2 linked regions of the Sphaerotilus montanus genome follow. The protein of the gene in region 1 interacts with the protein of each later gene in a pairwise test. Links are inferred from orthologs where the notes say so. Each region holds a gene or a part of one and is shown in the gene's direction. Other genes may lie near its edges.

Region 1 (15,216 bases):
ACGCGATCAAGGACTCGACCGTCTGCTCGCTGGCCCGCGCCAATGACCGCGACATCGCGCGCGCGGCCGAAGCGCTGCGGGGTGCCAACTCGGCGCGCATCCACACCTTCATCGCCACCAGTGCCCTGCACATGGAGAAGAAGCTGCGCATGACACCCGAGGAAGTGTTGCAGCAGGCACGGCTGTCGGTGCGTTTCGCGCGCAACCTGTGCGGCGACATCGAGTTCTCGCCCGAAGACGGCTACCGCTCGGACGTGGATTTCCTCTGCCGCGTGCTGGAAGCCGTGATCGACGAGGGTGCCACCACGCTGAACATCCCCGACACCGTCGGCTACGCGATCCCGGAGTTGTACGGCAACTTCATCAAGACCCTGCGCGAGCGCGTCCCGAATTCGGACAAGGCGATCTGGTCGGTGCATTGCCACAACGACCTCGGCATGGCGGTGGCGAACTCGCTGGCCGGTGTCAAGATCGGTGGTGCACGCCAGGTGGAATGCACCATCAACGGTCTGGGCGAGCGCGCGGGCAACTGCTCGCTCGAAGAGATCGTGATGGCGGTGAAGACCCGCCGTGACTACTTCGATCTGGCGCTGCGCGTCGATGCGACGCAGATCGTGCCGGCCTCGCGCATGGTCGCGCAGACCACCGGTTTCGTCGTGCAGCCGAACAAGGCGGTCGTCGGTGCGAATGCCTTTGCGCACGCCTCCGGCATCCACCAGGACGGTGTGCTCAAGGCGCGTGACACCTACGAGATCATGCGTGCCGAGGACGTGGGCTGGGCGGCCAACAAGATCGTGCTGGGCAAGCTCTCGGGCCGCAATGCCTTCAAGCAGCGCCTGCAGGATCTCGGCATTTCGCTGGAGTCCGAGGCCGAGGTCAACACCGCGTTCATGAAGTTCAAGGACCTGGCCGACCGCAAGAGCGAGATCTTCGACGAGGATATCCTGGCGCTCGTCAGTGACGAGAGCGTCAGCGCCGATGTGGAGCACTACCGCCTTCTGGCGCTTTCGCAGCAGTCCGAAATGGGCGAGCGGCCGCACGCGAAGGTGGCGTTTTCCGCAGGGCCGACCGAATACCACGCCGAGTCCGACGGCAACGGCCCGGTGGACGCGACCCTCAAGGCGATCGAGTCGAAGCTGGCGTCCGGAGCCGAGCTTTTGCTTTATTCCGTGAATGCCATCACGTCCGGCAGCACGGAGTCTCAAGGAGAAGTCACGGTTCGGCTTCAACATGGCGGCCGCGTCGTCAACGGTGTCGGCTCGGATCCGGACATCGTGGTCGCATCGGCCAAGGCCTATCTGGCCGCCTTGAACAAGCTGCACAGCAAGGCCGAGCGAGTCGCTGCGCAGGGTTGACACAGGTATCGCGCGAACAGGGGGACAAAACTGAAAATCATCAAGGCTTGCGGGCCTTGCGGGCAGTGGTTTGCTTAACCTAGACTGAAATCAGTGTCCTGTCGTGCGGTATCCAAAGGTATTTTGTGAATCAAATAAAACTGAGTCTGGCGCGGACTTCGTCGAAGTGGGCATCCTTGGTGCTGGGGGTTTTGATGCTGGTGTCCGGTGCAGTCGATGCTGCGCCGCATGCCGCGAAGGGAAAGGCCCATGCCGGCAAGGTTCGCAAGGTCGCCAACCGTGCTGTCCGGCCGGTGCCGGTCACCGAGCCTCTGCGGTTGTCCTTTGGCCAGGCGGGGGGACTGCACGCCACGCGTGATCCGCTGGATCTGAAATCCAGCGTCGCGCTGGTGGTGGACCAGGACACCTCCGAGGTGCTGTTCAGCAAGAACTCCCAGGCGGTGCTGCCGATCGCCTCGCTGACCAAGCTCATGACCGCCATCGTGGTCGTGGAGTCCAGGGCACCGATGGACGAGATGCTCCAGGTCACGGAAGAAGACATCGACACCGAGAAGGGCAGCCGGTCCCGACTGGTGGTCGGCACCGAACTCAGCCGGGGCGAGTTGCTGCATCTGGCGCTGATGTCGTCCGAAAATCGCGCTGCGCACGCGCTCGGACGCCACTATCCGGGCGGGTTGCCTGCATTCGTGGCCGCCATGAACCGCAAGGCCAGCACGCTCGGCATGTCCAGTACCCGCTATGTGGAACCGACTGGCCTGTCCAGCGACAACCAGTCCAGCGCCTCGGATCTGGCCAGACTGGTGAAGACGGCCTACAACTTCCCGCTGCTGCGGCAGTTGTCGACCTCGCCGGAACTGGAGGTGGCACTCGGCCACCGCACGCTCCAGTTCCACAACACCAACAAGCTGGTGACGAATCCAACCTGGGAAATCGGTCTCCAGAAGACGGGCTACATCGTCGAGGCCGGGCGCTGCCTGGTGATGCAGGCGCGGCTTTCAGGGCGGCATCTCATCATGGTGTTCCTGGATTCGGCGGGCAAGTACTCCCGCCTGGGCGATGCCGAGCGGGTGCGTCGCTGGCTGGAGTCGTCCGACGCGGTGCGGCCCGTGCAGCATGTGCCGAGTCCCCCGGTGCGTTCGCCCGCTTCGGTGTCCTGAGGGCCGGCATTCTCTGGCCTGGTCAGGGCTGGTGGTGCCCGAGTGCCGTGGAAATCGCGGCAGCAGTGTCCAGCAGCTTGTCACACCAGCTTTCTTCCAGGCGGTCGGCGGGTGCCGAGATCGACAGTCCGGCGATCAGGCGGCCCTGGTCATCATGGATGCCGGCCGCCATGCACCGCACGCCCAGTTCCAGTTCTTCGTTGTCCCGGGCCAGATCGGTCTGTCGCACCCGTGCGAGCTCGCGCTCCAGCAGTGGCAGATCGGTGATGCTGTTGCGGGTGTGTCCGGCCAGGCCCGTGCGCGTGGCGTAACTGCGCACCCGCTGCGGATCGTCGTGCGCAAGGAACAGCTTGCCGACGGATGTCAGATGCAGTGGGGCGCGGCCGCCGACTGCGCGCACCACCTGCATGCCTGAACGCTCGGAATAGGTGCGTTCGATGTAGACGATCTCGTCGCCCTGACGCACCGAGAGATTGACGGGCTGGTGGGTCAGCTTGTGCAACTCCCGCATCGGCCCCAAAGCCGCGTCCCGCACGTCCAGCCGGGCCTTGACCAGATTGCCCAGTTCAAGAAGTCGCATTCCGAGGCGATAACTGCCCGCTTCAGGCCGGTCCACGAAGCGGCCGATGGCCAGATCGTTCAAGATCCGGTGTGCGGTTGACGGGTGCAGACCCGTCTGCTCGCTGATCAGTTTCAGCGAGACAGGATCCTGGTGCGCCGCCAGCACATTCAGCAGGGTGAACATGCGGTCCATCACCTGAATGGCCGGTGTCTGGCTGGAACTGTCCTTTTTCGTCATGGTGACTCGTTTGAAAATCAATGCCTATTTTTGCATGGCGAAACACTGGATGCGGGAGTCCCTTGGTTTTGTTGTCTGCGGTCTGTTGATCATGGTGGGGGCCGGACCTGCTTTGGCCCAGCCCGCAGACGCAGGCCCGCAGGCAGCTTCCGGTACTGCCGCTGCATCGACACCATCGGTGCGACCGCGGCCGCGACCGATGACGCGTGTTCCCCGTGTCATCGGTCGCCTGCATGCAGGGGATCTCGGGCTGGTCATCAACACGGCTGATCCGTACTCGGTCGAAGTCGGCGAGTACTACCGGCGTGTCCGCCGCATTCCGGACGGCCATGTCCTGCGCATCGACCTGCCCGTGCAGTCCCGCCTCTCGGTCGCCGATCTGGAGCGCCTGCGCCGCCGCATCGACGAGCAGTTCGATGGTGGCGTGCAGGCCTTGGCGCTTGCCTGGGTGCAGCCCCATGCGGTCGAGTGCCAGTCGATCACGTCGGCCGTGACGCTGGGGTTCGATGCCCAGGCGTGCGAGCAGCCCTGCGGTCGCCGCCCGGTTTCACCGTATTTCAATTCTGCTTCTGCGGCCCCGTTCAAGGATCTGGGGTTGCGTCCGTCGATGCTGCTGGCTGCTTCCGATGCGGACCGCGCGCGCCGTCTCATCGACCGTGGTGCATCGTCCGACCACACCCTTGGTCTGGTGGGGGCGGCTCCGGTACAGGCGCATTTCATGACGACAGCCGATGCCGCGCGCAGCGTGCGCTCCTCGTTGTTTCCGCCGGCCGGCCTGCAGCGCCGCATCGGGCTGGAAAACCACCTGGGCCATGGCGATCTGCCGCGCGAAACCTCCCGGGTGGTGCTCGTGCAGACCGGGGTGGCACAGTTCCTCGGGGCGGATGCGATCGACTGGGTGCCGGGGGCATTGGCCGATCACCTGACCTCGTTCGGTGGGCAACTCGACCGCACTGGTGGACAGAGCACGGTGCTCGACTGGCTGGATGCGGGAGCCACTGCCAGTTATGGAACTGTCAGCGAACCGTGCAACCATCTGCAGAAGTTCCCCCATCCGCAAATTCTGCTGCTCCATTACCTGCAAGGCAGCACCGCGCTGGAAGCCTACTGGAAGAGCGTGGCGTGGCCGCAGCAGGGTGTGTTTGTGGGGGAGCCGCTGGCCGCACCATTTGCCCGTCAGTGAGTGGTCAGTGCGCGAGTGGATAACTATCAGATGACAAGCGAGACCAGCGCATTGCGGTATTGCTGCAGCCTCTGCCGGAGGCCATGGCATGTTCCGCAAGACACTGGACGCAAGAAGAACGAAGGAGACTGTCGTGCCACACGACCCCTGCAGCCTCTGCTGCGACTTGGAGCATCTGTTCGCGGTGACTGTGCGTCATTTTGACCACAATCTGTTCCGGTGCGCGCCAAAACGACATGCCAGGCACCTCACTGCAGGTGCTAAAGTCTCTGGCTTGACTTTATAGGTCCTTCCCGTCCCCTTTCCTGGCAACAGCTAAGGCGGGTCGCGATCCGCCAATCGGTTTAGCCGTGTCGCGGAAGGTTGTCCAACCCATCGGAGCCCCGGATACCAGGGCGCAAGGTGAGCGAAATATGATGCAGCAATACAGGACGAACTCGTACCTCTTCGGTGGCAATGCCCCTTACGTCGAAGAAATGTATGAGGCGTACCTCGACAATCCGGGCTCGGTGCCCGACAACTGGCGCGATTACTTCGACGCGCTCCAGCACGTTCCCGCCGCCAATGGCTCCGACAGCCGCGACGTGGCGCATGCCCCTGTCATCGAATCCTTCGCCCAGCGTGCCACGGCGAACGCCTTTGCGCACAAGGCCAGCGAAGCCGATCTGGCCGTCGCACGCAAGCAGGTCCATGTCCAGTCGCTGATTGCGGCCTACCGCTCGCTCGGCTCGCGCTGGGCCGACCTCGATCCGCTCAAGCGCACCGAACGCCCCAAGATCCCCGAACTCGAGACGGCGTTCTACGACCTGACCGAGGCCGACATGGACATCACGTTCTCGGCCACGAACACGTACTTCACGAAGTCCGACAGCATGACGCTGCGCGAGATCGTGCAGGCCCTGCGCGAGACCTACTGCGGCACCCTCGGCGCGGAGATCATGCACATCACCGAGCCGACCGAAAAGCGGTGGTGGCAGGAGCGCCTGGAGTCGGTCCGCAGCAAGCCGTCGTTCTCCACCGAGCAGAAGAAGCACGTCCTCGACCGCCTGACCGCCGCCGAGGGCCTGGAGCGTTTTCTGCACACCAAGTACGTCGGCCAGAAGCGTTTCTCGCTGGAAGGCGGCGAGAGCTTCATCGCCTCGATGGACGAACTGGTCCAGCGTGCCGGCCAGAAGGGCATCCAGGAAATCGTCATCGGCATGGCCCACCGCGGCCGCCTGAACGTGCTGGTGAACACCCTGGGCAAGATGCCCAAGGACCTGTTCGCCGAGTTCGACCACACCGCTCCGGAAGATCTGCCCGCCGGCGACGTGAAGTACCACCAGGGCTTCAGTTCGGACATCTCCACCCCCGGCGGTCCGGTCCACCTGAGTCTGGCGTTCAACCCGTCGCACCTGGAAATCGTCAACCCGGTGGTCGAAGGCTCCGTGCGCGCCCGCCAGGACCGCCGCGAGGACAAGACCGGTGCCCAGGTGCTGCCGGTGCTGGTGCACGGTGACTCGGCCTTCGGTGGCCAGGGCGTCAACCAGGAAACGCTGATGCTGTCGGCCACGCGGGGGTACTCCACCGGCGGCACGGTCCACATCATCATCAACAACCAGATCGGCTTCACCACGGCGGACCCGCGCGACCTGCGCTCGACGCTGTACTGCACCGATATCGTCAAGATGGTCGAGGCGCCGGTGCTGCACGTCAACGGCGATGATCCGGAAGCGGTCGTGCTGGCCACCCAGTTCGCGCTCGACTACCGCATGGCGTTCCACAAGGACGTGGTGCTGGACATCATCTGCTTCCGCAAGCTGGGCCACAACGAGCAGGACACCCCGGCCCTGACCCAGCCGCTGATGTACAAGAAGATCAGCGCGCATCCCGGTACCCGCCGCCTGTACGCCGACAAGCTGTCCGCCCAGGGTCTGGGCGAGACGCTGGGTGACGACATGTTCAAGGACTATCGCTCCGCGATGGACCAGGGTCGTCACACCATCGATCCGGTGATCAGCAACTTCAAGAGCAAGTACGCGGTCGACTGGGCGCCCTTCCTCGGCAAGAAGTGGACCGATGCTGCCGACACCGCCATCCCGCTGACCGAGTGGAAGCGTCTGGCCGAGCGCCTGACGACGATTCCCGCCAGCGTCAATCCGCACCCGCTGGTCAAGAAGGTCTACGACGACCGCGCCGCGATGGGCCGTGGCGAGGTCAACGTCGACTGGGGCATGGGCGAGCACATGGCCTTTGCCTCGCTGGTCGCCGCCGGCTATCCGGTGCGCCTGTCGGGCGAAGACTGCGGCCGTGGCACCTTCACGCACCGCCACGCCGTGGTCCACGACCAGAAGCGCGAGAAGTGGGACGAAGGCACCTACATCCCCGCGCAGCACGTCGCCGACAACCAGGCCACGTTCACCGTCATCGACTCGATCCTGTCGGAAGAGGCCGTGCTGGGCTTCGAATACGGCTACGCCGCGGCCGAACCCAACACGCTGACCATCTGGGAAGCGCAGTTCGGTGACTTCGCCAACGGCGCGCAGGTCGTGATCGACCAGTTCATCGCCTCCGGCGAAGTGAAGTGGGGCCGCGTCAACGGCCTGACGCTGATGCTGCCGCACGGCTACGAAGGCCAGGGTCCGGAGCACTCCTCTGCCCGTCTGGAGCGCTTCATGCAGCTGGCTGCCGACACCAACATGCAGATCGTGCAGCCGACCACGGCCAGCCAGATCTTCCATGTGCTGCGCCGCCAGATGGTGCGTTCGCTGCGCAAGCCGCTGGTGCTGTTCACGCCGAAGTCGCTGCTGCGCAACAAGGATGCGACCTCGCCGGTGAGCGACTTCACCAAGGGCGAATTCCGCACCGTCATCGCGGAGCAGAAGGCCGACATCAATCCGGAGAAGGTCAAGCGTGTCATCGCCTGCTCGGGCAAGGTCTACTACGACCTGGTCAAGAAGCGCGAAGAGAAGAAGTCCGGCGACGTGGCCATCCTCCGCGTCGAACAGCTCTATCCCTTCCCGCACAAGGCGTTTGCCAACGAACTGAAGAAGTATCCGAACCTGACCGACCTCGTGTGGTGCCAGGACGAGCCGCAGAACCAGGGCGCCTGGTTCTTCGTGCAGCACTACATCCACGAGAACATGCAGGACGGTCAGAAGCTCGGCTACGCCGGTCGTCCGGCCTCTGCATCGCCGGCGGTCGGCTACGCGCACCTGCACCAGGAGCAGCAGAAGACGCTGCTCGACCAGGCATTCGGCAAGCTCAAGGGCTTCGTGCTCACCAAGTAATCCAAACAGGTTCCTACCATCATGGCCATTGTTGAAGTCAAAGTCCCCCAGTTGTCCGAGTCGGTTGCGGAAGCAACCATGCTGCAGTGGAAGAAGAAGCCCGGTGATGCCGTGGCGATCGACGAGATCCTCATCGAGATCGAGACCGACAAGGTCGTGCTCGAAGTGCCGGCGCCCGCCGCTGGCGTGCTGGTTGCACTGGTCGTCGGCGACGGCGGCACGGTCGCCAGCGAACAGGTGATCGCCAAGATCGACACCGACGGACAGGTGGCGGTCAGCCCGCTGCAGATCGCGGCCATTCCTGCCACGACGGCAGTGGCCGCCGCACCCGTGGCCGCCAGCAAGGGCGATGTCGCCATGCCCGCTGCTGCCAAGCTGCTGGCCGACAACGGCCTGAGCGTCGGCGATGTCGCCGGCTCCGGCAAGGATGGCCGTGTCACCAAGGGTGATGTGCTGGGTGCCGTCGCCGCGGGGGCCAAGGCGGCTCCGGCGCCGGTGGCTGCCAAGCCGCCGGCCGTGGCCGCACCCGCTGCGCCGGTGGCCCTGGGTGACCGCGCCGAACAGCGCGTGCCGATGAGCCGCCTGCGTGCCCGCGTGGCCGAGCGCCTGCTGCAGTCGCAGTCGCAGAACGCCATCCTGACCACGTTCAACGAAGTGAACATGGCGCCGCTGATGGACATGCGCAAGCGCTTCCAGGACAAGTTCGAGAAGGAACACGGCATCAAGCTCGGCTTCATGTCGTTCTTCGTCAAGGCCGCGGTCGCTGCGCTGAAGAAGTTCCCGGTCCTGAACGCCTCGGTCGATGGCAACGACATCGTCTACCACGGCTACTTCGACATCGGCATCGCCGTCGGTTCGCCCCGTGGCCTGGTGGTGCCGATCCTGCGCAACGCTGACCAGATGACCTTCGCTGACATCGAGAAGAAGATCGCCGAATTTGGCAAGAAGGCCAAGGAAGGCAAGATCTCGATGGACGACCTGACGGGCGGCACGTTCTCGATCTCGAACGGCGGCACCTTCGGCTCCATGCTGTCGACCCCGATCATCAACCCGCCGCAGTCGGCCATCCTGGGCGTGCACGCGACCAAGGACCGCGCGGTGGTGGAAAACGGTCAGGTCGTGGTGCGCCCGATCAACTACCTGGCGATGTCCTACGACCACCGCATCATCGACGGCCGCGAAGCCGTCCTGGGTCTGGTGACGATGAAGGAAGCGCTGGAAGACCCGGCCCGCCTGCTGTTCGACATCTGAGCGACCTCTGCGCCTCTGCGTCGAACTGACGTGATTTCGGACGCCCCTTCGGGGGCGTTCTGCCAAGACTTCAGGAATTCACCATGTCCAAGCAATTTGATGTCGTCGTGATCGGCGGCGGCCCCGGCGGCTACATCGCTGCCATCCGCGCAGCACAACTGGGCTTCCAGGTCGCCTGCATCGACGAATGGAAGAACGAGAAGGGCGGCCCGGCCCCTGGCGGCACCTGCACCAACGTCGGCTGCATCCCGTCCAAGGCCCTGCTGCAGTCCTCGGAGCATTACGAGCACGCCGCCCACCACTTTGGCGACCACGGCATCAGCCTGGACAACCTGAAGATGGACGTGGCCAAGATGGTCGGCCGCAAGAACACCGTCGTGAAGCAGAACAACGACGGCATCCTGTTCCTGCTGAAGAAGAACAAGGTCAGCTTCTTCCACGGCCGCGGCTCGTTCGCCAAGGCGGTCGAAGGCGGCTATGAAATCAACGTCGCGGGCGCTGCCAACGAAGTGCTGACGGCCAAGAACGTCATCGTCGCGACTGGCTCCAACGCCCGCGCGCTGCCGGGTGCTGCGTTCGATGAAGAGAAGATCCTGTCGAACGACGGCGCGCTGCGCATCGGCGCGGTGCCGGCCAAGCTGGGCGTGATCGGCTCGGGCGTGATCGGCCTGGAGATGGGCTCGGTCTGGCGCCGCCTGGGTGCAGAAGTCACCATCCTGGAAGCGATGCCCGGTTTCCTGGGCGCCGCCGACGAAGGCGTGGCCAAGGAAGCGCTGAAGGCGTTCAAGAAGCAGGGCCTGAAGTTCGAGTTCGGCGTGAAGATCTCCAAGGTCGACGCGTCGGGTGACGGCGTGGTCGTGTTCTTCGCCGACGCCAAGGGTGCGGAGCAGACGCTGGCGGTGGACAAGCTGATTGTGTCGATCGGCCGGGTTGCCAACACCATCGGCCTGAACCCGGAAGCCGTCGGCCTGGCGCTGGACGAGCGTGGCATGGTCGTCGTCGACGCCGACTGCAAGACCAACCTGCCCGGCGTGTGGGCGGTCGGTGACGTGGTGCGCGGCCCGATGCTGGCGCACAAGGCCGAGGAAGAAGGCGTGGCAGTGGCCGAGCGCATCGCCGGTCAGCACGGCCACGTCAACTTCGCGACCATCCCCTGGGTGATCTACACCAGCCCGGAAATCGCCTGGGTCGGCCGCACCGAGCAGCAGCTCAAGGCGGACGGCGTGGCGTACAAGGCCGGCCAGTTCCCGTTCCTCGCGAATGGCCGCGCGCGCGCGCTGGGTGACACCACCGGCTTCGTCAAGTTCCTGGCCGACGCCACGACCGACGAGATCCTGGGCGTGCACATCGTCGGTCCGATGGCCTCCGAGCTGATCTCGGAAGCCGTGGTCGCGATGGAGTTCAAGGCCTCGGCCGAAGACATCGCCCGCATCTGCCACGCGCACCCGTCGCTGTCGGAGGCCACCAAGGAAGCGGCGCTGGCCGTGGACAAGCGCACGCTCAATTTCTGAGCCTGCGCGGGTTCCGCCCGCAGCATGCAACCATCAGGGGCGGCGCGAGTCGCCCCTTTTTCCGTTGTTCTTCTTTCCGTCCTGTCCAGGCCTTGTCGACCATGCCCACCGTCACCGAGATCTACCACCAGACCCTCGCCGAGCGCGGCTACCAGGCTGATCCGGCCCAGCTGCGCGCCGTGGCCGCCCTGCAGCGCTGCCAGGACGAGTGGATCGCCTACAAGTCCCGGCGCAGCAATGTGCTGACCAAGGCGCTGATCCGGCCGCCGCTGCCGCGCGGTGTCTACATGCACGGCGGGGTGGGGCGGGGCAAGAGCTTCCTGATGGACAGCTTCTTCCAGGCCGTGCCGCTGCAGCGCAAGACGCGGCTGCACTTCCACGAGTTCATGCGCGAAGTCCACCGGGAGCTGCAGGAACTCAAGGGCATCGCCAATCCGCTCGACGAACTGGGCAAGCGCATCGGGCGGCGCTTCCGGCTGATCTGCTTCGACGAGTTCCACGTCGCCGACGTGACCGACGCGATGATCCTGCACCGGCTGCTGGACGCGATGTACGCCAACCGGGTGTCGATCATCACGACGTCCAACTTCCACCCCGACGAGCTGTACCCGAACGGGCTGCACCGCGACCGCATCCTGCCGGCCATCGAGTTGCTCAAGGCCAAGCTCGAAGTCATCAACGTCGACAACGGCACCGACTACCGCCGCCGCACGCTGCAGCATGTCCAGCTTTACCACACGCCGCTGGGCGCGCAGGCGGACGCCGCCATGACGCAGGCCTTCGACGAACTGGCCGAGGTGAAGGACGAATCGCCCGAGCTGCGCATCGAGAACCGCGTCATCCATGCCCGACGCAAGGCGGGCGGGGTGGTCTGGTTCGACTTCAAGCAGCTGTGTGGCGGGCCGCGCTCGCAGAACGACTACCTGGAACTGGCGACCCAGTTCCACACGCTGCTGCTGTCGGACGTGCCGATGATGCCGCCACGGCTGGCGTCGGAGGCGCGGCGCTTCACGTGGCTGATCGACGTGCTCTACGACCGGCGCGTGAAGCTGATCATCTCGGCCGCCGTGCCGCCCGAGGAGCTTTACACCGAAGGTCCGATGTCGCATGAATTCCCGCGCACCGTCTCGCGCCTGACGGAGATGCAGTCCGAGGAGTTCATGGCGCTGGAGCGGCGCGACGTGGACACGTCGCTGACCTGATCCCCTGGGGGGCCGTCAGTCCAGCGTGTCGAGCCGGACGAGGGCGAGCGAGAGGTTGTCGCCGCCGCCCCGGGCACGCTGGCGCGCCTTGCTGATGAGCATCTTGCTGGCATCCCGCGGCTTGAGCGCGTTGACGATGGTGCCCAGCTCGCGCGATGTGAAGTAGTGCCACAGACCGTCGCTGCACACCAGCAGCGAGTCGCCCATTTCCAGCCGGTCCATGCGGGCCACGGTGATGGGCGGGTCCTCGTCCGCGCCCAGGCAGCCGGTCAGCAGGTGGGCATGGGGGTGGTCGTTCGCCTCTTCCTCGTTGATCTCGCCATCTTCGACCATGCGCTGCACCAGCGAGTGGTCGAAGGTGCGCGTGAGCATGTTCGAGCCGCGGAACACATACACCCGCGAGTCGCCCGCGTGGATGATGTGGCACTCGCGGTTGGGCAGGACGAGGAAGGCGGCGAGGGTGCTGTGCGGCTCCTGTTCGGAGGTGATCGCGGTCAGCTTGATCATCAGGTGCGATTCGAGCACGATCTTGCGCAGCAGTTCGGACGCGGAGTCCTTGGCCGGCGCGAAGCGCTCGAAGAGCTGGCGGGCGATCAGCAGCACCTGGTCGGCGGCCTTGCGGCCCCCGCTCTTGCCACCCATGCCGTCGGCAAGAATGGCCAGCAGGCAACCTTCGGCGCGAGGGTGCGTGAAGACCTCCACCTGATCTTGTTGATACAGTCGATCACCGCGGTCGATGCCTGTGGCCGCCAATAATCGATATCCAGGGGAGTCCGGTGTCATGTCGAAAACTATAAACGGTTCAACCCGCTTTTCCTGCCCATGAAGTCAACGCCAGAGCGAATAGCGGCAACGAGCGCACGATCCCCGCTGCGCGCGGAAGTGGCGCAGGCGTTTTCCGCGGACGGCGAGCTGGCGCAGGCCGATCGCCGTTTCCAGTCGCGCGAGGTGCAGACGGACCTGGCCGACGCCGTCGCCGAGGCACTGGAGTCGCGCAGCGTGCTGGTCGCCGAGGCCGGCACGGGGGTCGGCAAGACCTTCGCCTACCTGGTGCCGCTGCTGCTGTCCGGGCTGCGGGCGATGGTCAGCACGGCGACCAAGAGCCTGCAAGACCAGCTCTTCCTGCGCGATCTTCCCCGGCTGATGCAGACCTTCGGCCTGCCGGTGCAGATCGCGCTGCTGAAGGGGCGTGGCTCCTACCTCTGCCTGCACCGGCTGGAGCAGGCCCGCCACACCAGCGAATGGCCGGACCGGCAGGCGATGCGCCAGCTGGCGCGCATCGAGGTCTGGGCGCAGGGCACCCGCACGGGGGATCTGGCCGAACTGGACAGCCTCGACGAACGCTCGCCCGTGATCCCGCTGGTGACGTCGAACCGGGAGAACTGCCTCGGCAGCGAGTGCCCGAAGTTCCGCCAGTGCCACGTCGTGCAGGCGCGCCGAACGGCCCTGCAGGCGGACATCGTCGTGGTCAACCACCACCTGTTCTTCGCCGACATGGCGCTCAAGGACACCGGCATGGCCGAGCTGCTGCCGACGGTGGACGCCGTGGTCTTCGACGAGGCGCACCAGCTCAACGAGGCCGGCGTGCAGTTCCTGGGCAAGATGCTCGGCACCAGCCAGTTGCTCGACTTCAGCCGCGATCTGCTGGCGGTCGGGCTGACCGAGGCACGCGGCTTCGGCCCATGGACCGAACTGGCCGCCCGCTGCGAGCTGGCGGCACGCGAGCTGCGGCTGGCGAGCGCGGGGCCGCTGCGGGGCGCCGTGCGGCTGCGCTGGGAGGAGCGCGCAGGTCGCCCCGAATTCACCGAGGCGCTGGAGCGTGTGCGCACGGTGAGCGCCGAGATGCTGGAGCACCTGGTCGCCGTGGCCGATGGTGGCCCCGATCTGGCCAAGCTCGAAGACCGGGCGCGGGCGCTGGCGGCCCGTGTCGAAGCCTTCCTGCAGGCGCCTGCGCACGACCATGTGCGCTGGATCGACCTGACCACCCACCAGGCCCGCCTGACCGAAGCGCCGCTGGACATCCGCGAGACGCTGCGCGCGCAGGTCGAGGGTGGCAGCCGGGCGTGGATCTTCACCTCGGCCACGCTGGGCGCGGATCCGGCGCTGAGCTGGTTCACCCGCAGCGTCGGCATGGAGGAGGCCCGCACGCTGCAGGCCGGCAGCCCCTTCGACTACGCGGCGCACGCCCGGCTGTATGTGCCGACGCGCTTCCCCAAGCCGGGCGAGCCGGCGCATCCGGGCGCGGTGGCCGAACTGGCCGGACGCTGTGCACAGGCGCTGGGCGGCCGCACCTTCGTGCTGACGACCACGCTGCGGTCACTCCAGCAGATCGGCGCTGCCTTGCGCGAGCGGCTGGCGCCGGACGGCATTGCCGTGTTCGTGCAGGGCGAGGCGCCGAAGCGGGCCATGCTGGCGCAGTTCCTGGCCGCGCCGCGCGGGGTGCTGGTCGGCTCGCACAGCTTCTGGGAAGGCATCGACGTGCCGGGGGATGCGCTGCAGTGCGTGCTGATCGACAAGCTGCCGTTCCCGCCGCCGAACGATCCGCTGGCCGAGGCACGCAGCCGGCAGCTCGAAGCCGAGGGCGGCAACGCCTTCAATGACTACTTCATCCCCGAAACCGCGATCGCGCTGAAGCAGGGCGCCGGACGGCTGATCCGCAGCGAGACCGACCGCGGCCTGCTGGTGGTGTGCGACAGCCGGCTGGTGCAGATGGGCTACGGGAGGCGCCTGCGGGCTGCACTGCCGCCGATGACACCACTGGCGAGCGAGGATCTGGCGCTGGCGTGGCTGCGGGAGCTGGCGGAGGCCCACGCTGCGTCGGCGTCGCACGCCACGACGCCGGTCTAGCGCCAGGCGCTCAGCCGGTCACCACAGGCGCCACCAGCGCGCCTTTTCGTCGTAGTCGCGACCGATCCACTCGCTGCGCGGGTAGTTGGTCTTCAGCACGCGTTGCGCGTCGTCACGCAGCGGCGCGAGGTCGAGCTTGTCGTAGCTGGCGGCCATCAGGAACAGGGCTTCTTCGGCGGCCGGCACGCCGCGGAAGTCCTGCAGTGCCTGCTGGGCGCGGTTGGCGGCGGCCAGGTAGGCGCCGCGCATGTAGTAGTAGCGCGCCACATGCACCTCGTAGGAGGCCAGCGCGTTGACGATGTACTTCATGCGCACCTTGGCGTCGGGTGCGTACTTGGACTCGGGGAAGCGGTCGACGAGCTGCTTGAAGCTCTGGTAGGCGTCGCGCGAGGCCTGCTGGTCGCGCTCGGACAGGTCCTGCCTGGCGATGGAGCCGAACAGGCCGAGGTCGTCGTTGAAATTGATCAGCCCCTGGAGGTAGTAGGCATAGTCGCCTGCGGGGCTGGTCGGGTGCAGCTTCAGGAAGCGTTCGACCACGGCCAGCGCGCGTGCCTTTTCCTGCTGCTTGTACAGCAGATAGGCCTGTTCGAGCTGCGCCTGCTGCGACAGCAGGGTGCCGGCCGCACGGCCTTCGATGCGCTC
Region 2 (14,831 bases), 340 kb from region 1 along the record:
GGTTGTGCTCGTAGCGCACGACCCGCGTGCCGCTGACTTCGTTGACGAGGCTCAGCGATTTCAGCTCCTCGATCGCGGCCAGCACCTCGGCCTCGCCCAGCGTCATCACCGGCTCGCGTGCCGTCTTCTGGTTGCAGCCGGCGCACAGCGCGTTCAGCGACAGCGGGTAGGAGTCGCGCACCGTCGCCTCCTTCTCCAGCAGCACCGCGACGATGCGCGCCTCCATCGGCGTCAGGTTGCGTCTCATCGGCGTCCCCCGCAGTTCAGAGGCCGAAGCCGTCGTCGGCCTGGATGATGGCGCCGTTGATGAAGCGGCTCTCGTTGGCGCACAACATCATCAGCACCGCGTCCAGGTCCTGCGGCGTGCCCAGGCGCTTGCGCGGCAGCATGTGGATCAGCTTCTGGCCGGCGTCGGTCTGCCAGTGGTGGTGGTTGATCTCGGTGTCGATGTAGCCGGGGCAGATGGCGTTGACATTGATGTCGAACTTGCCCCACTCCAGCGCCATCGCGCGGGTCATGTGGATCACCGCCGCCTTGCTCATCGCGTAGGGGCCGATCTGGCTCAGCACGCGCAGGCCGGCCATCGAGGCGATGTTGACGATGCGGCCACCGGTGTAGGTGCCCGGTGCGGCGCCGCGGGCACGGGCCACCATGCGCTTGCCGACTTCCTGCGCGACGAAGAAGGCGCCGCGCACATTGGTGTCGAACACGAAGTCGAAGTCTTCCGGGGTGACATCGACCAGCTTCTGGGTCGTGCTGACGCCGGAGTTGTTGATCAGGATGTCGAGCACGCCGACTTCGGTCTCGGCGTGGGCGACGGCCGACTTGATGCTGTCGATGTCGGTGACGTCCAGTTCGACCACGTGGGCGTCGCCGTCCGCAGCCTCCAGTTCGGCGCGCAAGGCCTTCAGGCGGTCGGTGCGCCGACCCGCCAGGACCACCGCGGCACCCGCCCGCGACAGCACCCGTGCGAACTGAGCCCCCAGACCACTGGAAGCACCGGTGACGAGGGCCACGCGGCCGGACAGATCGATGGGGTAGCTCATGGAATTGCTCCTCTTTCGGTGTGGATCGATGTTGGTCGAAATCTTCACCTGAAGATAGCACGCCCCATGCGGGCGTCCTGTCACCGCCGCTGCACCGGCCCGGCGCCTCGGAAGACGCCGTGGAATTCAGCGCATCAGGGCGCGCACATGCATCAGCGCGGCGGCTGCCGGGTAGCGGCGTGCGGGCACGCGGCGGCGTTCGTAGCGGGCCAGATCGTCGAGCAGGCCGCGGACCAGCCGCTCGGCCTGCTGGCGCTCGCCCAGCAGCAGCTCGATTTCTTCGGCCTCGGACTCGTCGATCTCGTAGGAGCGCAGCACGACATCGTCGCCATCGGCGGTGATCTGGCCGAACAGGTCGGCGTGGCGGGCAAAGACGTCCGGATTGGCGATCCGGATGTGGCCGACCAGCCGGCTGGCCAACTGCTGGAGCAGCGCATGCGGCGTCTCACCCACACGGCGCGACAGCGCATCGAACAGGACCTGGAGCTGGGCGGCCGGGTAGGTGTCGAGCAGTTCATCGTCGTGCCCGGCAGGAACGTCCATGCCGAAGAGGATGGCGTCCGCCACCGGTGCGCCAAAGCGCGCTTCGACCATGTTCACGAATTCGGTAACCAGCAGACCCAGCATCACACACCCCACGTTGACCAGACAGTACCGGCTAAGCGGGTCATCCCGTCTGCAAGCCGATACAGCCAGCATAGGTGCCCCCGAATTGAACAAAACGGAGAAATGCCTGACTTCCGCCAGTTATCTTCTGAAGATCATCGGAGGTGCCAATTGACGCACGGCAGGGTTTCACGACGCCAAAAAAGAACGGTCGTTCTTTTTTTGTCTGAGGGCCGTTAGAATCTCGTCCGCCCGCATGACCCAGACCCCGCCATTACAAGGACGCCCATGAGCCCCCAGGAGATCCTCGACCAGTTCGGCCCCCGCGACGCGATGGAGTACGACGTCGTCATCGTCGGAGCCGGCCCTGCCGGACTGGCCGCCGCCATCCGCATCAAGCAGCTTGCCGAGGCGCAGGCCCGGGAGTTGTCGGTCGTGGTGATCGAGAAGGGCTCGGAGCCGGGGGCGCACATCCTCTCGGGTGCCGTGATGGACCCGGTCGCGATGGTCGAACTCTTCCCGGACTGGAAGGAACGCGGTGCACCGCTGAACCAGCCAGTGACCGCCGACGAAGTGCTGTTCCTGACCGAGACCGGTGCCACGAAGACGCCCCAGGCCCTCATCCCCGACTGCTTCCACAACCACGGCAACTACATCGTCAGCCTCGGCAGCGTCGTGCGCTGGATGGGCGAGCAGGCCGAGGCGCTGGGCGTCGAGATCTTCCCCGGCTTCACGGCGGCCGAGGTGCTGTACCACGCCGACGGCAGCGTCAAGGGCATCGCCACCGGCAACCAGGGCGTCGGCAAGGACGGGGAACCGAGCGACAGCTTCCAGATCGGCATGGAACTGCACGGCAAGTACACGCTGTTCGCCGAAGGCGCCCGCGGCCACCTCGGCAAGCAGCTCATCGCCAAGTTCAAGCTCGACGAAGGCAAGGACCCGCAGAGCTACGGCCTCGGCATCAAGGAACTCTGGGAGATCGATCCGGCGAAGCACCAGCCCGGTCTGGTCATCCACACCGCGGGCTGGCCGATGAACGCGGACACCTACGGCGGTGGTTTCCTCTACCACCTCGAAGACAACAAGGTCACGCTCGGCTTCGTCACGGGCCTGGACTACAAGAACCCGTGGCTGAGCCCGTTCGAGGAGATGCAGCGCTGGAAGACGCACCCGTCGATCCGCCAATACCTGGAAGGCGGCAAGCGCCTGGGCTACGGCGCGCGGGCCATCACCGCCGGCGGCCTGCTGAGCCTGCCGAAGACGGTGTTCCCGGGCGGCGCGCTGATCGGCTGTGACGCCGGCTACCTGAACGCCGCACGCATCAAGGGCAGCCACGCCGCGATCAAGACCGGCATGCTCGCCGCCGAAGCCGCGTTCGAGGCGCTGGCCGCCGGCCGCCAGCAGGACGAACTCAAGGCCTACCCGACCGCGTTCGAGTCCAGCTGGCTGCACGCCGAACTCGACAAGTCGCGCAACTTCAAGCAGTGGTTCAAGAAGGGGGTCTACGTCGGATCGCTGATGACGGGCATCGAGCAGTGGCTGCTGCCCAAGCTCGGCTTCGCCGCCCCGCCGTGGACGGTGCACCGCGACAAGCCGGACCACGCCTACCTGCGCCCGGCGGCCGAGTGCGAGAAGATCGAGTATCCGAAGCCGGACGGTGTCATCACCTTCGACCGCCTCAGCTCGGTGTTCATCTCCAACACCAACCACGAGGAACACCAGCCCGCGCACCTGACGCTCAAGGATGCGCGTGTGCCGGTGGAGATCAACCTCGCGAAGTACGCCGGGCCAGAGTCACGCTACTGCCCGGCCGGTGTCTACGAGTTCGTCAAGACCGACAACGGCCACGACAAGCTCGTCATCAACGCGCAGAACTGCGTGCACTGCAAGACCTGCGACATCAAGGATCCGACCCAGAACATCGTCTGGGTCACGCCAGAAGGTGGCGGCGGACCGAACTACGCGGGCATGTGAGCGACAGCGGCCCCGCTCAGCCGCGGGCCGGCAACACCGCTGCGGGCAGCGATTCGAAACCCGGTCGGCCGAACAGGTAGCCCTGGAACAGGGACACGCCCTCATCGGCCAGCCAGCAGAATTCATCCACCGTCTCGACACCCTCGGCGATGGCGTCGATGCCCAGGTCGGTACAGGCACTCAGGATGGCGCGCACGATCGCCTGGCGCGGGCCACTGCGTTCGATGCCGCGCAGCAACGCCATGTCGAGCTTGAGGACGTCGGGCTGGAACTCCGCCAGCAGGTTCAGCCCGCAGTAGCCCGCACCGAAGTCATCGATCGCCAGCTTCAGCCCCTGGGCCCGGTAGCGCTTGATCAGCCCGGCAAAACGCGCCACGTCATCGATCACCTCGCCCTCCGTGACCTCCAGCACCAGGCGGTCGATCGGCAGGCCGCTGCGGCTCGCCGCCTCCAGCATCGGGGTCAGGAAATCCCGCTGGCTGAACAGGCTCTGCGGCAGGAAGTTCAGGTTGAGCTGGGTGCACAGGCCCAGCCGGGCCGCCAGCGCGATGGCCACTGCGCGGCCGTGGGCATCAAACTCGTGCAGGGCACCGTGTGGCACACGGCTCAGCACACTGTGCGCCGATTCGCCGTCCGGTCCGCGGATCAGCGCCTCGTATGACACCACCGTGCCGCTGGTCGCCTGCACGATCGGCTGGAACGCGAAAGAGAACCGGGGCAGCGGCAGCGGCATGGGGACGGTCATGTCAGACCGGCGCATCGCTCACCTGCACACGCCGGTGCCAGCGTCCGGCACTGAAGGCCTCCAGCAGTTTCCTGGCCCGTCCCCCATCGATCTGGTTCAGCGCATGGCCGGCGCCGAAGAAGTCATTCAGCCCCGGTATCTGCGCACGGTCCGCCTCGTCCAGTCGGGCGAATCCCATCGTCCAGGCCGAGAAGCTGCGCCGGGCGATCGGCTCGTGGATGATCTCGACCACCCGGTGGTGCCGTGGATCGGTGGCGATGTGGGCATACAGCCGTGCCACCACCGCCTCCGGGCCTTCCAGCACCTGAAAGAAGTTGCCCCGGTCATGGAGCAGCATGCCGGTCACGCCGAGCGCGGCATTGCACACCCGCGCACGCGCCAGCAGTGCCAGCAGCTCGTCTGCACTCAGGTCGCGCGTGGCCGTGCTGGCGTAAATGCAATGGACCAGATCAGACATCTTCGGACCCCCACCGATAGACCGGTATCGACCATCTGTCCGCGGAATTGAGCCGATCGCTCACCAGTTGGGCGGACGCTTGTCGATGAAGGCCTGCACGCCTTCGAGCGCACTCTCGTCCATCATGTTGCAGGCCATGGTCTGCACGGCGGTCTGGTAGGCGGCCTCGACCCCCATCTCCAGCTGGCGGTAGAACAGCGCCTTGCCCATCGCCACCGCGGCGCGTGGCTTGGCGACGATGCTGGCAACCAGGCGCTCGACTTCCGCATCCAGCGCTTGCGCCGGCACGACACGGTTGACCAGTCCCTTGGCGAGGGCCTCGCTGGCGGACAGGAACTCGCCCGTCACCAGCATCTCGAACGCCGTCTTGCGCCCGACGTTGCGCGACAGCGCCACACTGGGCGTCGCGCAGAACAGACCGAGGTTGACGCCACTCACCGCAAAGCGCGCTGTCTCCACCGCCACCGCCAGATCGCAGGTCGCCACCAGCTGGCAGCCCGCCGCCGTCGCCACGCCATGCACGCGGGCAATCACCGGCACCGGCAGACGCTGGATCGCCAGCATCACCTTGCCGCAGCGGGTGAACAGGTCGCGGTAGTAGCCCAGGCTCGGCTCGGCGCGCATCTCCTTCAGGTCGTGGCCCGCGCAATAGGCGCGCCCGGCCGCCGCCAGCACGACGCAGCGCACCGACGGGTCATCGGCCAGCCCGTCCAGTTCGGTCTGCAGGGCTGCCAGCATCGCCTCGGAGAGCGAATTGAACGCCTGCGGACGGTTGAGCGTCAGGGTCACGACGCCGCGGGCGTCCTGGGTGCGCAGCAGCAGGGATTCATCGGGGTGGGTCATGGGCGTCTCCAGGGGGTGTTTTCCTGCAGTGTGCCAAAGCGGCGACAATCGGGCCATGTCTGTTCTTCGAATCCTGCGCGCGACCCTGTGTTCGGCGCTGCTGCTGAGCCCGCTCTGGCCCGCCATGGCCGCGACACGCGCGCCGGTGGTCCCTGGCCCGCCTCCCGGCTATGAAGCCCGGGCGGATGTCGCCACCTTCATCAAGGACCTCGTCCAGCGCCACCCGGAACTCGACGAGGAGGTCGTCGCCACCACGCTGTCGGAAGCACGCTACCAGGCCCAGGTCGCCAAGTTCATCATGCCCGCGGCCAGCCCGGCGGCCAAGAACTGGAAGGTCTACCGCTCGCGCTTTCTCGACACGCTGCGCGTGCGCGAAGGTGTCAATTTCTGGCGCGACAACGAAGCATGGCTGCGGCAGGCCGAAGAACGCTGGGGCGTGCCGGCGCGGGTCATCGTCGCGATCATCGGCGTCGAGACGATCTACGGGCGCCAGACCGGCGGCTTCCGCGCCGTGGACGCACTGGCGACGCTGGCCTTCGACTTCCCGCGGGGCCGCAGCGACCGCAGCGGGTTCTTCCGCGACGAGTTGGAGGCGCTGTTCGCCCTCGCCTCGCGCGACAGGATCAATCCGCTCAGCCTGAAGGGCTCGTACGCCGGCGCACTGGGCATGCCGCAGTTCATGCCGAGCACCTGGCTCAAGTTCGCCATCGACTTCGACGGCGACGGCCGCACCGACCTGCAGCGCAGCACCCCGGACGTGATCGGCAGCGTGGCCAACTACCTGGCCGGACATGGCTGGGTCAAGGGCATGGCCACGCACTACGACGTGCTCCCCCCGACGACCGACGCGGACCGCGAAGCCCTGCTCGTGCCCGACATACTGCCCAGTTTCACCGCCGCGGAACTCGCCCAGCGCGGCGCGCTGCTCAGCCCCGCCGGCCAGCAGCACGCTGGCAAGCTCGCGCTGGTGGAGTTGCGCAACGGTGTCGAGGCGCCCAGCTTCGTCGCCGGCACCGATAATTTCTGGGTCATCACCCGCTACAACTGGTCCGCGTACTACGCCATGGCCGTGATCGACCTCTCCGAATCCCTGGCCGCGCTCAAGACCGTCGCCGACAACCGCTGATCCGCCCCGCGCGGCCCCCCATGCTCCAGTTCAAGTCCATCACGCTGCGCCGCGGCGTCAAGATCGTCCTCCAGAACGCGTCCTTCACGCTGCAACCCGGCGAGAAGGCCTCGCTCGTCGGCCGCAACGGCGCGGGCAAGTCCTCGCTGTTCTCGCTGCTGACCGGGCGGCTCCAGTCCGACCAGGGCGATGTCGAGATGCCCCCGCGCTGGGAAATTGCCGAAGTCGCGCAGGACATGCCCGAGACCGAGACCGGCGCCACCGAGTTCGTGCTCGAAGGCGACCGGCCGCTGATGGCCGCCCGCGCCGCGCTGGCCGCGGCAGAAGCCGCCGACGACGGCCACGCCATCGGCGACGCCCACGCCCTGCTCGGTGAAGTGGGTGCCTTCGATGCGCCGGCTCGGGCGCAGTCGCTGCTGCTCGGCCTGGGCTTCCGCGTCAGCCAGCTCGACGCGCCGGTCAACAGCTTCTCCGGTGGCTGGCGGATGCGGCTGCAGCTGGCGCGGGCGCTGATGTGCCCGGGGGACCTGCTGCTCCTCGACGAGCCCACCAACCACCTGGACCTGGACGCACTCGTCTGGCTCGAAGCGTGGCTGCTGCGCTTCGACGGCACCATGCTGGTCATCAGCCACGACCGCGAATTCCTCGACGCCGTCACCAAGGTCACGCTGCACCTGGACGAAACCCAGGTCACCCGCTACGGCAGCAACTACAGCGGCTTCGAGATGATGCGCGCCGAGCGCATGTCGCAGCAGCAGGCAGCCTTCTCCAAGCAGCAGGAAAAGGTCGCCCACCTGCAGCGCTTCATCGACCGCTTCAAGGCCAAGGCCAGCAAGGCCAAGCAGGCGCAGAGCCGCGTCAAGGCCCTGGACCGCATGACCAAGCTGGCGCCGATCCTCACCAGCGCCGACTTCGAGTTCGAGTTCCGCGAGCCGCAGAGCCTGCCGAACCCGATGATCGTGATGGACGATGTCTCGGTCGGCTATGGCGACAACGTCATCGTCTCGAACATCAGCAAGTCCGTGCTGCCCGGGCAGCGCATCGGCATCCTCGGCGCCAACGGCCAGGGCAAGTCCACCGTGGTGAAGACGCTCGCCGGGGCGATCCAGAGGCTCGGTGGCCACATCCAGGAGGGCAAGGGCCTGTCGATCGGCTACTTCGCGCAGCAGGAACTCGACGTGCTGCGACTGGAAGAAGGCCCGCTCGCCCACATGGTCCGGCTGGCGCGCGATGTCGGCCCCCAGGCGCGCGAGCAGGAATTGCGCGACTTCCTCGGCCGCTTCCGCTTCACGGGCGAGATGGTGGGACAGGCCGTGGGGTCGCTCTCCGGCGGCGAAAAGGCCCGGCTGGTGCTGGCGATGCTGGTCTGGCAGCGCCCCAACCTGCTGCTGATGGACGAGCCGACCAACCACCTGGACCTCACCACCCGCGAGGCGCTCAGCATGGCCTTGAACGAATACGAAGGCACGGTGATGCTGGTCAGCCACGACCGGGCGCTGCTGCGCGAGGTCTGCGACGAGTTCTGGCTGGTGACGGGCGGCGAGGTGCGGCCCTTCGACGGCGATCTGGACGACTACCAGAAGTGGCTGCTGGAGCAGAGCAAGGAAATGGCCAAACGCGCCCGCGAGGAAGACCGGGCCATGCAGAGTCGGAAGGTCACTGCACCCGCCGCCCCGATCATCGCCGCACCGGTGGTGGAAGCCCCCGCGTCGGCACCGGTCAGCCGGGACGATCGCAAGGCCCAGACCGCCTCGCGTCTGAAGCTCGCCGAACTGACCAAGCCGCTGAAGAAGCAGCAGCAGCAGGCCGAGCAGGCGCTGGAGGCCGCGCAGAAGGACCACGCCCGCGTGCTCGCCGCCCTCGGCGACACCGGTCTGTCACCAGCAGCACGCGCCGAGCAGGGCCGTCGGCTCAAGGAACTCGACGACCGCATCGCCGAACTGGAGCTGCGCTGGATGGAGCTGGGCGAACAGATCGAAGCCATGGGAGCCGTCTGAATGACCATTTCGGGCAGCATGTGGCATCTTGACTGCCTTGCGCCCGCCTGACAGCACCGGTCCGGGAATCCATCGTGGCAGCCGCGGATAATCGTCGGCCCCCCCTGCAGGATTCACCGCTTGAACCACCATAGATCCGCGCAATCACGTGTGAATGAATGGATTCATGCTGGCTTGCGGTCCATACAAGGTTGCTGGCAGACCAGCAGCACCGACGTACCGCTGCGTCAGCGGCTGCAAGCGCGCCAGCTCGAAACCTGGCGCAACGGGCACTGGATCAACCACCTGTCCATGGTCGCGGCAGCCGGACTGATCGTCATCGCAGCGGGTCCCTTGATCTCGCCGTCCATCGCGGGGCTCTGGCTGGGGGCGCTGCTGCTCAACCCGGCCATCCTGAACAGCCGGTGGCGCAGGCGGCCGTCGACGAAAGCGCGCATGAACGTGTTCCCGCGCCGACTGCTGCAGGCCCTGCTGACCGGGTTTCTCTACCAGGGTGTGGCGTCCTGGCTCTACCTGATCGGACCGGATCCGCTGCGGCTGCTGATCGGACTGATCACCTGCGGTGTGCTGTGTTCCGGCGCGCTGGGGTTTGCACGCAATCCGCAGGTCGGGCTGGTCTGGCTGGGTTCGCTCGGCCTCGCCAACATCGTGGTCCTCGGGATCAGCGGCCGGGACAACGACCGGCTCCTCGTGCTGGCCATGGTCGCCTACGTGCTGGTGCTGTCCAAGGACATGCTGGTGACGTCCCGGGAATTCGTGCGGCGCTGCGAGGCCGAATTCGAGGCCGAGCGGCAGTCGCACATGGTCAGCCTGCTGCTGAGCGAGTTCGAGGGCTCCTCGCAGGACTGGTTCTGGGAGACCGATGCCCGGGGCTGCATCACCCACGCCTCGCCCCGCATGTCGGAAGTGCTGGGCACACCGGCAAGCGCGCTGCCTGGCCAGTCGCTGGTGGCGGTGCTGGCTGCCAAGGCACCACAGGACGCGGAGGGTCATGCAGCGCGGCAGTTGCTGGCGGGGCACTTCGGCCGATCCAAACCGTTCCGCGATCTGGTCGTCCCCCTTCAGACCGGTACGGAGTGCCAGTGGTGGAGCCTGGGCGGGCGCCCGATGCTGAATCCCGCTGGTGTCGTGCAGGGCTGGCGCGGCCTGGGCACCGACACCACGGCGATGCGCCGCCATGAACGCGAACTGCAGCGTCTGGCCAATACCGACGGCTTGACCGGCCAGACGAGCCGGCGGGGCTTCCAGGACCACCTGCGTGCCTGCTTTTCGGCGGGCAGCGAACAGCGTTCCGTCGCCCTGCTGATGATCGATCTGGACGGATTCAAGGACATCAACGACGCCCACGGCCATGCTGTCGGCGATGCGCTGCTGCAGGCCGTCGCCAGGCGCATGGCGGACATCGCCACGCCCGACATGGTGCTGGCACGGCTCGGCGGCGACGAATTTGCCGTCATCCTGCCGGGCGACAGCGAACCGGGCCACGCCGAATCCGTCGGTTGGCAGATGCTCATGGCGCTGCGGGCGCCGTTCCAGCTGGAGGCCCTCCAGGTCGATGTGCGGGCCAGCCTGGGACTGGCGCATGCGCCAGCACATGGCGACAGCGATGTCGAACTGCTGCGCTCGGCAGACATGGCGCTCTATGCCGCCAAGGCCGCCGGGCGGGACCGGCTGCAGGTGTTCGACCAGGCGATCGGCCAACGTGCACAGCACCGTGCGCTGGTGACGCGGGAGCTTGCCGACGCCATCGCGCGGCAGGAACTCGACCTCGATTACCAGCCGGTCTTCGATGCCCGTACCGGACACGCCACCGGCGCCGAAGTGCTGCTGCGCTGGCACCATCCCAGACTCGGCACCCTCGCCCCGGGCGCATTCATTGCGCTCGCCGAAGAGTCAGGGCTCATCACCTCGATCGGTACCTGGGTGCTGCGACAGGCGTGTCACGAAGCGGCGTCATGGCCGGCATCACAGCGTGTGGCCGTCAACCTGTCCGTGCGCCAGCTCCACGACCCGCACCTCATCGACGAGGTGCGACAGATCCTGATCGACTCCGGCCTGCCACCCCATCGACTGGAGCTGGAAGTGACGGAGTCCGCGCTGGCCGAGGAGCAGACCGCGCTGATGCAGCTCTCGGCACTGAAGACACTCGGGGTCCTGCTGGCCCTGGACGATTTCGGGACCGGCTACTCCTCGCTGTCCTACCTCCAGCGGTTCCGCTTCGACCGCCTCAAGATCGACCAGTCCTTCGTCCGGCCGTTGCGGCAACCGGACGCCGTCGAGCAGCTCGCGCTGGTGCGGGCGGTGATCGAACTGGCCCGCGCCCTGCGGCTGCGGTGCACGGCCGAAGGCATCGAGGACGATACCCAGGCGGCTGCGCTGCGGGCACTGGGCTGCGACGAACTGCAAGGATTCCAGCTCGGCCGCCCGATGTCCGCAACCGCCTGGCGTCAGTGCATCAGCGCATCGACCCCGGACACGGCCAGTTCGTGAGCCGGGAGGTGCTGCTCCAGCCAGTCGAGATCCAGGCCGAGGTGCACCACCAGATCCCCTTGCACGGCCAGCAGCCCCTCCGAGACAGGGCGGCCGCTTTCGCGGCATTCCGCCACCACACTGGCCAGCCGCAGCGCCGCCGCCAGCCGGGAGAAGGGCCGCGCCGCCATCGGCTGGTTCGCGGCGCGGAAGGCCTCGACCAGCACGGCCGGGAATTTCCAGTGCTGCGCCAGCTCCGCCGTGACCTCCGGATGAGAACACCCGAACACGAGCGTCTCGTAACCGATGCGGCTGTCGAGGTCGATGGCCCGGGTCACCACCGACCGTGCCTGCGCCGGCTCGACCATCCACATCAGCAGCTGACCGGTGCGCAGCATCAGTCCGCCCAGATAGGCCATGTCCTCGTCCAGATCGAGCGCACGGGCGATCGGCTGGGCGTAGGCGGCCACGGCCAGCGTGCCGCGCCAGAACGAGAGCCGGTCGAAATCCTTCAGCGCCGGGAAGGCCCCCACCATGCTGGCCGACAGCGTCAGGTCGCGCAGCGCCCGCAGCCCCAGGGACGCCGAGGCATCACCCAGTGAAGTGACCGTGTGCGACGGCGAATAGCGCGGCGAGTTCGCCAGTCGCAGCACCTTGGCGGCCAGCGTCTGGTCGCGACCGATCAGGCCGGCGATCTCCGGCAGCGGCAGGTCTTCGCGGTCGAACGACTGCAGGAGTTTGTGCGCCACTTCGGGCATGGCCGGGAGCGTGCAGGCACGTTCGACGAATGGAGCGATTCGGGTCGGGCAATTGGGCACGGAAGTGACTCCTTGGAAAAAGAGGTGAACTTCCGTCATCGACAGCGGCAGCCCGCAGCTGAATGGGGGTATTCACGGAATGGCGGCTGCTTGCATTTTTGAAAATGATAAATATGCAAATCCGATCCACCATCTTCGACGGTTTGCAAGCCAACCTGAACCAGAGATTTCACGAACCAGAGGCCAAGTGAAATATCATGTTTTCACGGTATCTGGGAGCCGCTCCAGACTATTCCAGAAAATACCAGGGGAACTGTCCAGTGCCAGAAGTCTCGATCATCCTGCCGACCTACAACCGCGTCGACGTGATCGGGCGCGCCGTTGCCAGCATTCTTCTGCAGACCCACCAGGACTGGGAATTGCTGGTGATCGATGACGGCTCGAACGACGGCACGGTCGAGCGACTCGACGGACTGGATCCGCGCATCCGGTTCATCCGCCAGGCCAACCAGGGTGTGGCGACAGCCCGCAATACCGGCATCGCTGCCGCCACGGGTCGCTTCATCGCCTTCATGGACTCGGACGATGAATGGCGGCCGCAGTTCCTGGCGCTGACCACGGCCTTCCTGCGTGCCCATCCGGACGAACACTGGGTCGCCACCGAGTCCCTGGAAGACCTGGGCGATGGGGGACCGCCGATCCGGCACAGTTGCACGGACATCGCGACAACCTACGTCGCCTTCGCGCGCTCCATCGGATCCCGTGCACTGGATCTGCCCCCGGGTACCCGCGACGACTACCTGCGCGTCTACCAGCGGTGCGCGCCGGTCGGTGCCTGGGGACGGGCGGTTCTGGATGCAATCGGGCTCGACTGCGCCATGGTCTACCACGGGCACACGCTGCAGCACATGCGCTGGGGCTACCTGAACTGGCTGCCAGCCACCCTGCTCACCCGCGAGGCACTCGCCACGGCCGGCCCCTTCGCCACCCATGTGCGCAGCGCCTCCGACTACCGCTACTTCATCGCGCTCGCGCGCCACTTTCCGGCCAATCTGATCGCCGTGCCGCTGGCCATCAAGTACGAGCGTGCCATGGGCAACCAGGTCCTCGCCCAGGACCACCTGGCCACCGGTGCAGGCGCCTACCGGTTCGAGCGCAACAAGCTGGCCTGTCTCGACGAGGCCTTCGACCCGCACGACCCGGAGATCGCCTTGCTGCGACGCCACAACTGCCTGTACGTCGGACACCGTGCACTGGTCTGCGGTCACCGGGACGAGGCCGTCGCCCATCTCCGGCAGGCCGCGTGCTGGCGACCGATCCTCTGGAAGGCCTGGGGAATGCTCGCGCTCGCCCGTGCCATGCCGACACCGGCAAGCACCGCAGCCGTCTACAAGGGCTGGCTGCGGGTGTTCGACATCGGTGCACGCCTGGCCACCGGACGGCTCCAGCCCGGTGTCCTGCTGCACAAGGCCTGGCTGCGGGTCACCGGCCGAACGGCACCGCCCCCCTCACTCACCACCGCGGGCCTCACGCTGACAGACGCCGCGCTGGCCAGCCTGTCGATGGGCGACGGGCACGCAGAACAGATTCGATCGAACTGATCCGGAACCCGCGCATCACACGCCGAGAATCTGTTGAGAGATATTGACCGGCGTCAGCCCAGAATCCCGTCCAGGGTATTGCCCGGCCGGATACAGCAGTTTCCGGTGTCGGATATCCGGGCCGTTCTGGCACCTTGGCGCGGCCGCACGGTCAGTATTTCCGATTTGAGGAGGGCGGTGGATGCCCTTATCGCGATCCTGGCGGGCAGCAGTGCGGGTGAGGAGACTGGTGCAGCGCAGTCAGCAGGGCGAGCTGCTCTTTCTGCAGGGTCAGCAGTTCGTCCCACTGGTGCAGGCGCAGGGCATCCACCTTCTCGTGCAGCAGCATGATTTCCAGCTCGGCCTTGAGGTTGATCTCGTAGTCGTGCTCGGCGGTGATGCGGTCCTTCTGTGACTGGCGGTTCTGGGACATCAGGATGATGGGCGCCTGGATCGCCGCCAGCATCGACAGGAACAGGTTGAGCAGGATGTAGGGATAGGGATCGAAGGTAGATCCACGGTGCGCCAGCAGATAGCCATTGACGGCGATCCACCCGAACATCACGGCCGCGAACAGGCCGACGAAGGTCCACGACCCACCGAACTTCGCCACCGCGTCCGCGGCGCGCATCCCGCGGGTGGCGTGTTCCTCGTCGAGATCGGCGGACGCGCTGTGGGCCATGCGCAGACGCTCGGCCACGTGGCGGGCGACGTTCTGGGTGCGCTTGTCCAGCTTGGCATAGGGCGCGCCGAGGAATTTCGAGGCAATGTCTTCGTGGGAATGGCGGCGGGCGGACATGGTGCGTTGGCTTCCTTCAAACAGGCCCGATCATCGCCCGCGCATCCACCCACGCATCGAATTCCGCCCCGCTGACACCACCCACCGCCAGCGCCGCCTCGCGCAGCCCCAGCCCGTGCCGGTGCGCGTGCTTGGCGATCAGCGCCGCGCGGTCGTAGCCGATGTGCGGCGCAAGCGCGGTGACCAGCATCAGCGAGCGCTGCAGCAACTCGTCCATGCGCGCCGCGTTCATCGTCAGGCCCTCGATGCAGTGCGCCGAGAAGCTCGCCATCGCGTCGCCCAGCAGGCGCAGGCTGTCGAGCACGTCGTGGGCGATCAGCGGCTTGTAGACGTTCAGCTCGAACTGCCCCTGGCTGGCGGCAATGCCGACCGCGACGTCGTGGCCCATCACCTGCGCGCAGACCATGGTGAGCGCCTCGACCTGGGTCGGG

What was found.
Region 2: the proteins of BDD16_RS17000 (region 1) and BDD16_RS18520 interact in binary tests that used the Escherichia coli proteins (3 or more experiments, as listed by UniProt). The link is inferred for Sphaerotilus montanus from one-to-one orthologs.

Annotation. Positions count from the first base shown.
Region 1 is NZ_JACCFH010000001.1:3,729,225-3,744,440, forward strand. Bases 4,586-7,963 are described here. They hold BDD16_RS17000 (2-oxoglutarate dehydrogenase E1 component), read left to right. Parts: upstream 4,586-4,907; coding sequence 4,908-7,763; downstream 7,764-7,963. Other genes in these bases: odhB (2-oxoglutarate dehydrogenase complex dihydrolipoyllysine-residue succinyltransferase), read left to right, coding at 7,785-7,963. Also shown: BDD16_RS16980 (2-isopropylmalate synthase), read left to right, coding at 1-1,355; pbpG (D-alanyl-D-alanine endopeptidase), read left to right, coding at 1,550-2,512; BDD16_RS16990 (IclR family transcriptional regulator), read right to left, coding at 2,535-3,311; BDD16_RS16995 (TIGR03790 family protein), read left to right, coding at 3,274-4,494; more of odhB, read left to right, coding at 7,964-9,014; lpdA (dihydrolipoyl dehydrogenase), read left to right, coding at 9,098-10,525; cell division protein ZapE, read left to right, coding at 10,627-11,727; BDD16_RS17020 (PP2C family protein-serine/threonine phosphatase), read right to left, coding at 11,743-12,510; BDD16_RS17025 (DNA repair helicase YoaA), read left to right, coding at 12,550-14,574; BDD16_RS17030 (outer membrane protein assembly factor BamD), read right to left, coding at 14,593-15,216. UniProt on the Escherichia coli protein: E1 component of the 2-oxoglutarate dehydrogenase (OGDH) complex which catalyzes the decarboxylation of 2-oxoglutarate, the first step in the conversion of 2-oxoglutarate to succinyl-CoA and CO(2).
Region 2 is NZ_JACCFH010000001.1:4,070,451-4,085,281, reverse strand. The notes cover bases 6,313-9,305. They hold BDD16_RS18520 (ABC-F family ATP-binding cassette domain-containing protein), read left to right. Parts: upstream 6,313-6,817; coding sequence 6,818-8,794; downstream 8,795-9,305. Other genes in these bases: BDD16_RS18515 (putative bifunctional diguanylate cyclase/phosphodiesterase), read left to right, coding at 8,969-9,305; mltB (lytic murein transglycosylase B), read left to right, coding at 6,313-6,797. Outside these bases: BDD16_RS18560 (YceH family protein), read right to left, coding at 1-247; BDD16_RS18555 (SDR family oxidoreductase), read right to left, coding at 264-1,046; BDD16_RS18550 (heme NO-binding domain-containing protein), read right to left, coding at 1,173-1,673; BDD16_RS18545 (electron transfer flavoprotein-ubiquinone oxidoreductase), read left to right, coding at 1,941-3,626; BDD16_RS18540 (EAL domain-containing protein), read right to left, coding at 3,643-4,371; BDD16_RS18535 (BLUF domain-containing protein), read right to left, coding at 4,373-4,828; BDD16_RS18530 (enoyl-CoA hydratase), read right to left, coding at 4,889-5,671; more of mltB, read left to right, coding at 5,727-6,312; more of BDD16_RS18515, read left to right, coding at 9,306-11,284; BDD16_RS18510 (HDOD domain-containing protein), read right to left, coding at 11,242-12,021; BDD16_RS18505 (glycosyltransferase family 2 protein), read left to right, coding at 12,342-13,622; BDD16_RS18500 (DUF1003 domain-containing protein), read right to left, coding at 13,810-14,400; fumC (class II fumarate hydratase), read right to left, coding at 14,417-14,831. UniProt on the Escherichia coli protein: Genetic data indicate it may be involved in ribosome assembly or function.